One region of the Telluria sp. GW821-FHT07G12 genome, then DNA from elsewhere that is predicted to be linked to it. Evidence: riboswitches for the same ligand, from Rfam matches in the RefSeq annotation. Region 1 holds a riboswitch; the other holds the start of a gene.
The links. A riboswitch is a leader RNA that binds a small molecule or an ion and turns the genes downstream of it on or off. The one in region 1 is predicted to bind cobalamin.
Positions count from the first base shown of each region.

Region 2: another riboswitch for cobalamin. It lies ahead of AC07PE_RS26870 (TonB-dependent receptor plug domain-containing protein); the one in region 1 lies ahead of AC07PE_RS20230 (TonB-dependent receptor).

Region 1 is NZ_JBWKQA010000005.1:357,532-361,692, reverse strand. Features, by position in the region: gene AC07PE_RS20235 (M1 family metallopeptidase) at 1-1,957, opposite strand, end outside; cobalamin riboswitch at 2,075-2,308, shown strand; gene AC07PE_RS20230 (TonB-dependent receptor) at 2,384-4,161, shown strand, end outside.
Region 2 is NZ_JBWKQA010000015.1:1,179-5,339, forward strand. Features, by position in the region: gene cobT (nicotinate-nucleotide--dimethylbenzimidazole phosphoribosyltransferase) at 1-8, shown strand, start outside; gene AC07PE_RS26860 (adenosylcobinamide-GDP ribazoletransferase) at 13-792, shown strand; gene AC07PE_RS26865 (histidine phosphatase family protein) at 796-1,341, shown strand; cobalamin riboswitch at 1,336-1,565, shown strand; gene AC07PE_RS26870 (TonB-dependent receptor plug domain-containing protein) at 1,638-3,488, shown strand; gene AC07PE_RS26875 (FecCD family ABC transporter permease) at 3,507-4,161, shown strand, end outside.

The DNA.
Region 1 (4,161 bases):
GCACCGCGGCGCCGTAGCGGCGCACCAGCACTTCGGTGCGGAAGGGGTAGGGACCCATGTCTTCCTTGGCCTTCGGATTCGCCTTCTTCCAGGCTTCGCGCTCCTTCTCGACGCGCTTGTCGATGTCGTCCTGCTTGTCCTCGACCCAGTTGCTGCCTGCCTGGCGCGTGCCCGGCAGCGGCAGCACTTCGCGGCTGTTGATTTCCGCGACACGGTCGTCGACCTTGGTCACTGCGTACACCTGCTGGGCGAACACGGCTTCGACGGCGGCGCGCTGGCCGGTCACTTCGGCCAGGGTCTCGCGCAGGTCGGCGGTGCTCGGATGGCGGAACTTCCAGCGGCGGTAGTATTCCTTGAAGGCGCGCTCCATCGGCTCCTTGCCGACGCGCTCTTCGAGGTCGCGCATCAGGGTCGCGGTGCGGCTGTAGACCGGGCCGATGTCCTGCAGGCGGTCGTAGGCGTTCTGGCCCGGCGCGTCGGCCGGGTCGTTGCGCGGAGTGCCCATGCGCTCGGCGGCGAAGGCGTCGAAGCTTGGCGTGATGCCGATCCGGCGCATGAAGGGCGAAGCGGCGTGGATCTTCTGGCCGCGCTCGCGGATCATGCGCAGGTCCCAGTATTCATTCAGGCCTTCGTCCAGCACCGGTTCTTCGAACTCGTTGTTGGCCAGCAGGCCGTAGAAGTAGCCGTGGCCGAATTCGTGGATGGTGACGAAGTCCAGCAGATACTGCTGGCCCAGCTCGGGATCGATCTCGGCATAGCCTTCGGCGGTGAAGAAGGTCGGGTACTCCATGCCGCCGGCTTCCTCGGCGTTGTGGGGCGGGATCACGACCGTCAGCGTTTTATACGGATAGGGGCCGAGTGTGTTCGAGAAGTAGGTTAGCGAATCCTTGGCCGCCTTCATCGCGGGCGCCGCGCTGGCCGCGTACTCGGGCGGGTAGAGCACGGTGACGGTCACGTTCGGGCTGCCCGGTCCGGTCCAGGTCTCGACCATCGGCTTGGCCGAGCGCTTGTCGGCGGTCCAGGCGAAGTCGTGGACGTCGCCCTGCACGTAGCGGTGGGTGAGCATGCCGTTCTTCTCGACCGGGGCGCCCTGCGGCTCGCCGGTGGCGCCGACCGTGTATTCCTTCGGCGCCGAGATGCGCACGTCGTAGCTGCCGAAATCGGCGTAGAACTCGGAGTTCAGGTGCATCTCGTGCGCGTTCCAGCGCGGCGCCGTGGCCCCGCGTTCGCCCGGCAGTTCCAGCACGGCGATCTTCGGGAACCACTGGCCGACCAAGTGGAAGCTGCCGAAGTAGCCGGTGCGCGCCATCACCCGCGGCAGCTGGGTGTGGAAGTCGATGTCCAGCACGGTCGAGGCGCCAGGCGCCACGGCCGTCGGCAGGTCCAAGCGCACCACGGTATGGTCGGTGGCCGGGCCCTTGTCGGGATGGACGAAGGTCCAGGGCACGGTCGCCTCGCCCTGGGTCACGGTGCGCAGGGCGATGTGGCCCCATTCGCCTTCCTTGATTTCGACGCCGGAGCGGAAGGCGCCTTCGCGCTGGCGCTTCTCGGTGAAGAAGGTGCTGCCCGCGCCTTCGAAGGCATTCATGTACAGGTGCACGTAGACGCTTCTGACCGGCACGCTGCTGCGGTTGCGCCAGCTGAGTTTTTCGCGGCCCGTCACCGTGTGCTTGACCGGGTCGAGGGTGGCGTCGATGTCGTAGTGGACGACCCGGTCCGACAGCGTCGGCTCGAGTCCGGTGCGGACGCCGCCCCAGGCGTTCGGCGCGCTCGGTACCAGCACCGCGGCTGCGTTCGGCGCTGCCAGCGCGATGCCGTCCGTTGACGCCGCCGGCGCGGCGGCTGCGGCAGGCGCCGGTGCAGGCTTGTCCGGACCAGCCAGCAGGTCGGCGGTGACCGCCACCCCCGCCGCCAGCAGGACCGCGGCCGCGCCCGTGCGCAAGAATGTGGAACCCAATCTCATTCGAAGACCCCCAAAGTCTGGATGAAGTTTATTAAGTTGCTTTTGTGCTCACACTATATGCGAAAAAACCCCTCAATGACCGTCCGACGGCAGAGATGTTGCTTAATAGGTTTATAATTTCGGGGTTCTGGTGCCCGCATGCGTCGTCGTATGCATGCAGTTAAACGGGAAACACGGAGCGCAGGCGCCCCCGGCGCCGCGCCAACGTGTGCTGCCCCCGCAACGGTAAACAAGCGTCGCTCTTAACGGCGACTGGCTGCTTCAAACACCACTGCGCGCTGTGCGTAGGAAGGTGGAGCGGTCCGTCTTGCTAGCCCGGATACCGGCCAGACAGGGGGAAGCGGGCGCCATGCCGCGCTTCCATGACGAGCCGGCATGCGGGGACGCGCGCCGGCCTAACGACCGACCAAAGAAACATCGATGACTTCCAAGAATCAGCCCGCACTCGCGCTGGCCTGCGCCTTTGCCTTTTCCATTCCCTTTGCCGCCCACGCCGACGAGCCAGCATCGTCGACCGTCGTCATCACCGGTTCGCGCTTTCCCAGCGCCGACACGCTGGAGCCGATCGGCGCCACTGTCATCACCCGCGACGAGATCCGCCAGGCCGGCGTGAACGACGTCAACGGTGCGATCCGCAAGATCGGCGGCGTGTTCGGGCGCCAGAGCCTGGACTCTTCACCCGACTTCGCGCTCGACCTGCGCGGCTTCGGCACGAACGGCGCGCAGAACATGGTGATCCTGGTCGACGGCGTGCGCCTGAACGAGAACGAGCTGGCCAATTCGGTGCTGTCGACCATCCCCATCGACACCGTCGAGCGCATCGAGATCGTGCGCGGCGGCAGCAGCGTACTGTATGGCGAAGGCGCCACCGGCGGCGTGATCCAGATCGTCACGCGCAAGGATGCGCGCTACGCCCAATCGGGCACGCATGGCTCGGTATTCGCCGAAGCCGGCCAGTTCAAGGAGCGCGACCTGCGCGCTTCCCTGTCGCACGTGGCGGGCAATGTCAGCCTGGATGCCGCCGTGGCGCGCCAGGACAACGACAACTACCGCGCCAACAGCGCCTTCACGCAGAACAGCATCTCGGCCGGCGCGCAGCTGGCCTATGTGGGCGGCCGCGCCGGCGTGCGCGTGGAAAGCGCGCGCCAGGATACGCGCCTGCCAGGCTCGCTGACCCTGGCCCAGTTCCAGGCCAATCCGCGCCAGACCCAGACCCCGAAGGATTTCGGCACGCTCGATACCGACCGCGTCACCGCCTTTGCCGACTACCGCATCGGCGAAGTCGACCTGGCGGCCGAGCTGTCGCACCGCGAACGCGACGTCGACTCGAATTACTACTTCGGTTCAAGCGCCTCGGTAACCAAGTACAAAGGGCGCCAGAACCAGTTCTCGCCGCGCGCGCGCTGGCTGCATACGCTGGACGGCGGCATGCTGAACGAATTGGTGACCGGCGTCGACGTCAACGACTGGAAGCGCAAGACCACGTCCGACTACTCGCTGGCCGACGCCAGCCAGAAATCGAAGTCCTTCTACCTGCGCGACGAGCTGCGCTTCGATCCTGCCCACGACGGCCGCATCGCGCTGGGCGCGCGCCGCGAGATCTTCGAGAAGGACTACATCGACGCGATGGCCGGCGGCGTTGCCGACAATGGTTCGCAGGGCCAGAACGCCTGGGAGGCGCAGGGCAGCTACCGCGTGCTGCCGCAGCTGGAGCTGACGGCGCGGGCAGGGCAGAGCTACCGCGTGGCCAACGTCGACGAGAACAGCTTCCGCACCAGCCTGAGCCTGCTGAAGGTGCAGACCTCGCACGACCTGGAATTCGGCGCCAGCTGGGGCAACGAGGTGCAGAAGCTGACGGCGCGCGTGTTCCGCCACAAGCTGGACAACGAGATCTTCTACGACCCGACCGCCTTCGCCAACACCAACCTCGACCCGACCCGCCGCCAGGGCTTCGAAATCGACGCCGAGACCCAGCTGGCGGCCGGCTGGCGCGCCACCGCCCACCTGCAGCACGTGAACGCCAAGTTCACGGAAGGCCCGAACGCCGGCCGCGAGATGGTGCTGGTGCCGAAGAACGTGCTCACCGCCCGCCTGAGCTGGCTGCCGGGCAATGGCCATAGCGCGGACTTCGGCGCGCAATGGGTCGACCGCCAGCGTTACGGCAGCGACTTCGACAACCGCTGCGCCGCCACCATGCC
Region 2 (4,161 bases), on a different contig from region 1:
CCGCGTAACAGGATGCAGCAGCTTCGCCTCTTCTTCATCGCGCTGCAGTTCTTCACGCGGCTGCCGATTCCCTCCTGGGTCGGTTTCGAAGCCAGCTGGCTGCAGCACGCCTCGCGCTATTTCCCGCTGGTCGGCTGCGTAGTCGCGGCCATCGCCGCCGGCGTGTACTTCGCGGCCGCCCTTGTACTGCCGGCGCCGGTGGCGGCCGTGCTGTCGACGGCTGCCTCGATCTACCTGACCGGCGCCTTCCACGAAGACGGTTTCGCCGATACCTGCGACGGCCTGGGCGGCGGCATGACACGCGAGCGCGTGCTCGAGATCATGAAGGATTCGCGGGTCGGTGCATATGGCGCGATCGGCATCGTCTGCATGCTGGCCGCGAAACTGTCAGCGCTGGCGATGCTGCCGCCGCGCCTGGCCGTCGGCGCGCTGTTCCTGGCCCATCCGCTGTCGCGCCTCGCCGCGGCCTCGCTGATCTGGAAGCTGGACTACGTGCGCGGCGAAGGCAAGGCGAAGCCGCTCGCCCAGCAGATGACGACCGCCGAATTCACGATCGCCGCCATCACCGCACTGCTGCCGGCGCCCATCCTGCTGGGGGCCGGCTGGATCTCGGCCGATGCAGTGCTGGCGGCGCTGCTGGCCGCCCTGCTGGCCGCGCTCTGGCTGGGCCATAAGCTGCACAAACGTCTCGGCGGCTACACCGGCGATTGCCTCGGCGCGGTACAGCAACTGGCCGAAGTCTTCATCTATATCGGCCTCTTGGCCACGCTCGGCCATGGCGCCTGGTCCTGATCGGTGAAGCTTCACCTGGTCCGCCATCCGCAGCCCGATGTCGCGCCCGGCCTGTGCTACGGCGCCAGCGACGTCGCGGTCGCGGAGACCGAAATCGCGCGGGTGCATGCGAGCCTGCGCGCGGCGGGGCTGCCCGGCGACCTTCCTGTTTATTCCAGCCCGCTGCAGCGCTGCGCCCTGCTCGCGCATCGCCTGCAAGCAGCCACGCTGAACTTCGACGCGCGCCTGGCCGAGATGAACTTCGGCTGCTGGGAGCTGCAGTCCTGGGACGCCATCCCGCGCGCTGAAGTGGACGCCTGGGCCGCCGACCTGCTGCACTATCGTCCCGGCAGCGCCGAATCCGTGCTCGAGGTCGCGCAGCGCGTGGCGGCCTTTCTCGCCGACCTGCGCCAGGCCGCTCATGCGGAAGCACTGCTGATCTGCCATGCCGGCACCATCCGTCTGTTGAGCGCCATGCGCGACGGCCTCCCGCTGGAACAGGCCGCGCTCGATGCCGCGTGCAAGCCGCATCGCATCGCTTATGGCGAGCTGGTGATGCTCGACGTATAATGTCGTCGTTTTGGTGCTCGCGCCTGAGTCCTCAGGCGCAGTTAAACGGGAAACACAAAGCTCTTCGATGAGCCAAGGTGTGCTGCCCCCGCAACGGTAAGCAAGTACCGCATGAAGCAATCGCTCGTGCGGCAACCGTCTTCTCATACCACTGTGCGCAAGCATGGGAAGGTCAGACGGCCACACTTGCCAGCCCGGATACCGGCCAAAAGGTGGAAGCGTGCGGCTTGCCCTCGCTTCTGTTCAATCTGGCCTACGGGGACGTCGGCCGGTTGTCCACGAAAGACCCTACCATCATGAGCTTTTCCGTTTCACGGCAGGCGGCCGCGCCCCTGCTCGCATTCACCCTTGCTGCGCCTTCGATTCCTGCCTTCGCCGATCCGGCCCTCGAGACCGTGGTCGTCACCGCCATCCGCACGCCGCAGCGCGCCGACGAGGTGATCCCGGATACGACCGTCATCTCCAATGAAGAGATCGCGCGCTCCGGCGCCGGCTCGGTTGCCGACCTGCTGCGCCGCCAGCGCGGCATCGAGATCGTCCGCAACGGCGGCCCGGGCGCCAGCACCAGCGTGTTCCTGCGCGGCGCCAACAGCAACCAGGTCGTGGTCCTGATCGACGGCGTGCGCATCGGTTCCTCGACCACCGGCGCGGCGAGCTGGAATGCGATTCCACTGTCGAGCATCGACCACATCGAAATCGTCTACGGCCCGCTCAGCGCCCTGTACGGCGCCGACGCGATCGGCGGCGTGGTGCAGATCTTCACCAGAAAGAGCGAGGGTGCTCCTGCCTTCAGCGCCAGCGCCGGTGCCGGCAGCTACGGCGCCCGTCAATACGACGCCGGCGTGCACGGCTCGACCGGCGGCGACCACAGCGTCAGCTATGCACTCAGCGCCGCCCACGAGGATGCCGACGGCTTTTCCAGCACCCGTCCCGGCTCCTCGAGCTACAACAAGGATGACGATGGCTACGCGCGCAACAGCGTGAACGGCCGCGTCGCCGTGCAGCTCGCGCCAGGGCATGAAGTTGGCGCGCAATTCCTGAAGAGCCGCCTGCGCGCGCAGTACGACAGCGGCGCCTCCAGCTACGACACCCACAACGAACAAGACATCGACAGCTATGCCGTGTTCCTGAACGACCGCATCCTGCCGAACTGGCGCAGCAGCCTGCAGGCGGCCCGCTCGAACGACAGGCTGGGCAGCTTCACCAGCACCGCCGCCAACGGCGCCAGCCAGATCGATACCCGCCAGGATGAGTACACCTGGCAGAACACGCTGGACCTGGACGGCGATACCCTGCAAGTCCTGCTTGGCCATCGCAAGGAAGAAGTGCTGTCCAGCTCCAGCACCGCGCTGAACCGCTCGCGCATCACCAATTCCGTCGCCGCCGCTTACGACCTGCGGCGCGGCAGCCACCTGCTCGACCTCAGCCTGCGCCGCGACCATTCCGTCTACGGCGGCAAGACCACCGGCGCGGCCGGCTACGGCTACGAGTTCAGCAAGGACCTGCGCGCCACTGCCAGCGTCGGCACCAGCTTCCGTGCCCCGACCTACAACGAGCTGTACTTCCCAGGTTACGGCTTGAGCACCAACAAGCCGGAACAGGGCCGCAATGCGGAAGTCGGCCTCCGTTACCGGATCGCCGGCGCCGAGCTGCAGGCCAACTACTACCGCAACCGCCTGACCGACATGCTCGTGACGCTCAATCCCTGCCCCAGTCGCACCGGCAGCTGCGCCTACAACGTCAATCACGCCCTGCTCGAAGGCCTGACGATGTCGGCCGAGACGCGCCTGCGCGGCATCATTCTCCGCGCCAGCGTCGACCTGCAGGATCCGCGCGACGAAACCACCGGCAAGCAGCTGGCCCGCCGCACGCGCCGCCATGCCAGTTTCACGGCCGCCTATGCGCTCGACCGCGTCGACCTCGGCGCCGAACTGCAGGCTTCCGCCAGCCGTTTCGACGACGCGGCGAATGCCAACCGCCTGGGTGGCTACGGCCTGCTGAACCTGTACACTACATGGCGGTTCACGCCCGACTGGTCGCTGCTGCTGCGCCTCGACAACGCGCTCGACAAGCGCTACGAGCTGGCGCGTAATTACGGCACGGCCGAACGCAGCTGGTTCGCCGCACTGCGCTACGGGATCCGTTAATTCACTCATCAAGCCAGCATGCATCCACTCCACCAAGCCGCGCGCCAGCGCACCACCATGATCGTCGGCACGCTCCTGCTTGCCGCCCTCGCCTGCATCTTGTTTTCCGGCGTCACGGGTTCGGTCACGGTGGCGCTGGCGGATCTGCCGGATGCCGTGGGCCAGGTGCTGCACGGCCGCCAGGATTCGCTGGCCGCTTCGCTGCTCGCGCTGCGCGGCGGCCGGGCCCTGATGGCCTTCGTCACCGGCGGTGCGCTGGCCCTGGCCGGCATCATGATGCAGGCCCTGCTGCGCAACCCGCTGGCCGACCCCTACGTGCTGGGCATCTCGGCCGGCGCCTCGGTCGGCGCCCTGTTCGCCTTGCTGATGATGTGCGCGGCAGTGGTGGTCGACGGTGCCGCGCTGCTCGGTGCGGTGGCGGTGTCGATGTTGCTCTATATATTGGCGCGGCGCGACATCCGCGGCGGCGTGGCGGCCGAAGGCGGCACCTCGACCCTGCTGCTGACCGGGGTGATCCTGATGTCGGCCTGCATGGCCCTGGTGACGCTGATGCTGTCGATCGCACCGGAAGGCGCGCTGCGCAATATGGTGTTCTGGATGATCGGCGACCTGGCCGGCACGCCGCTGCGGCTGCTGCCCTGGCTGGTGCTGGCCGGCGGCCTCGCCTTCGCCC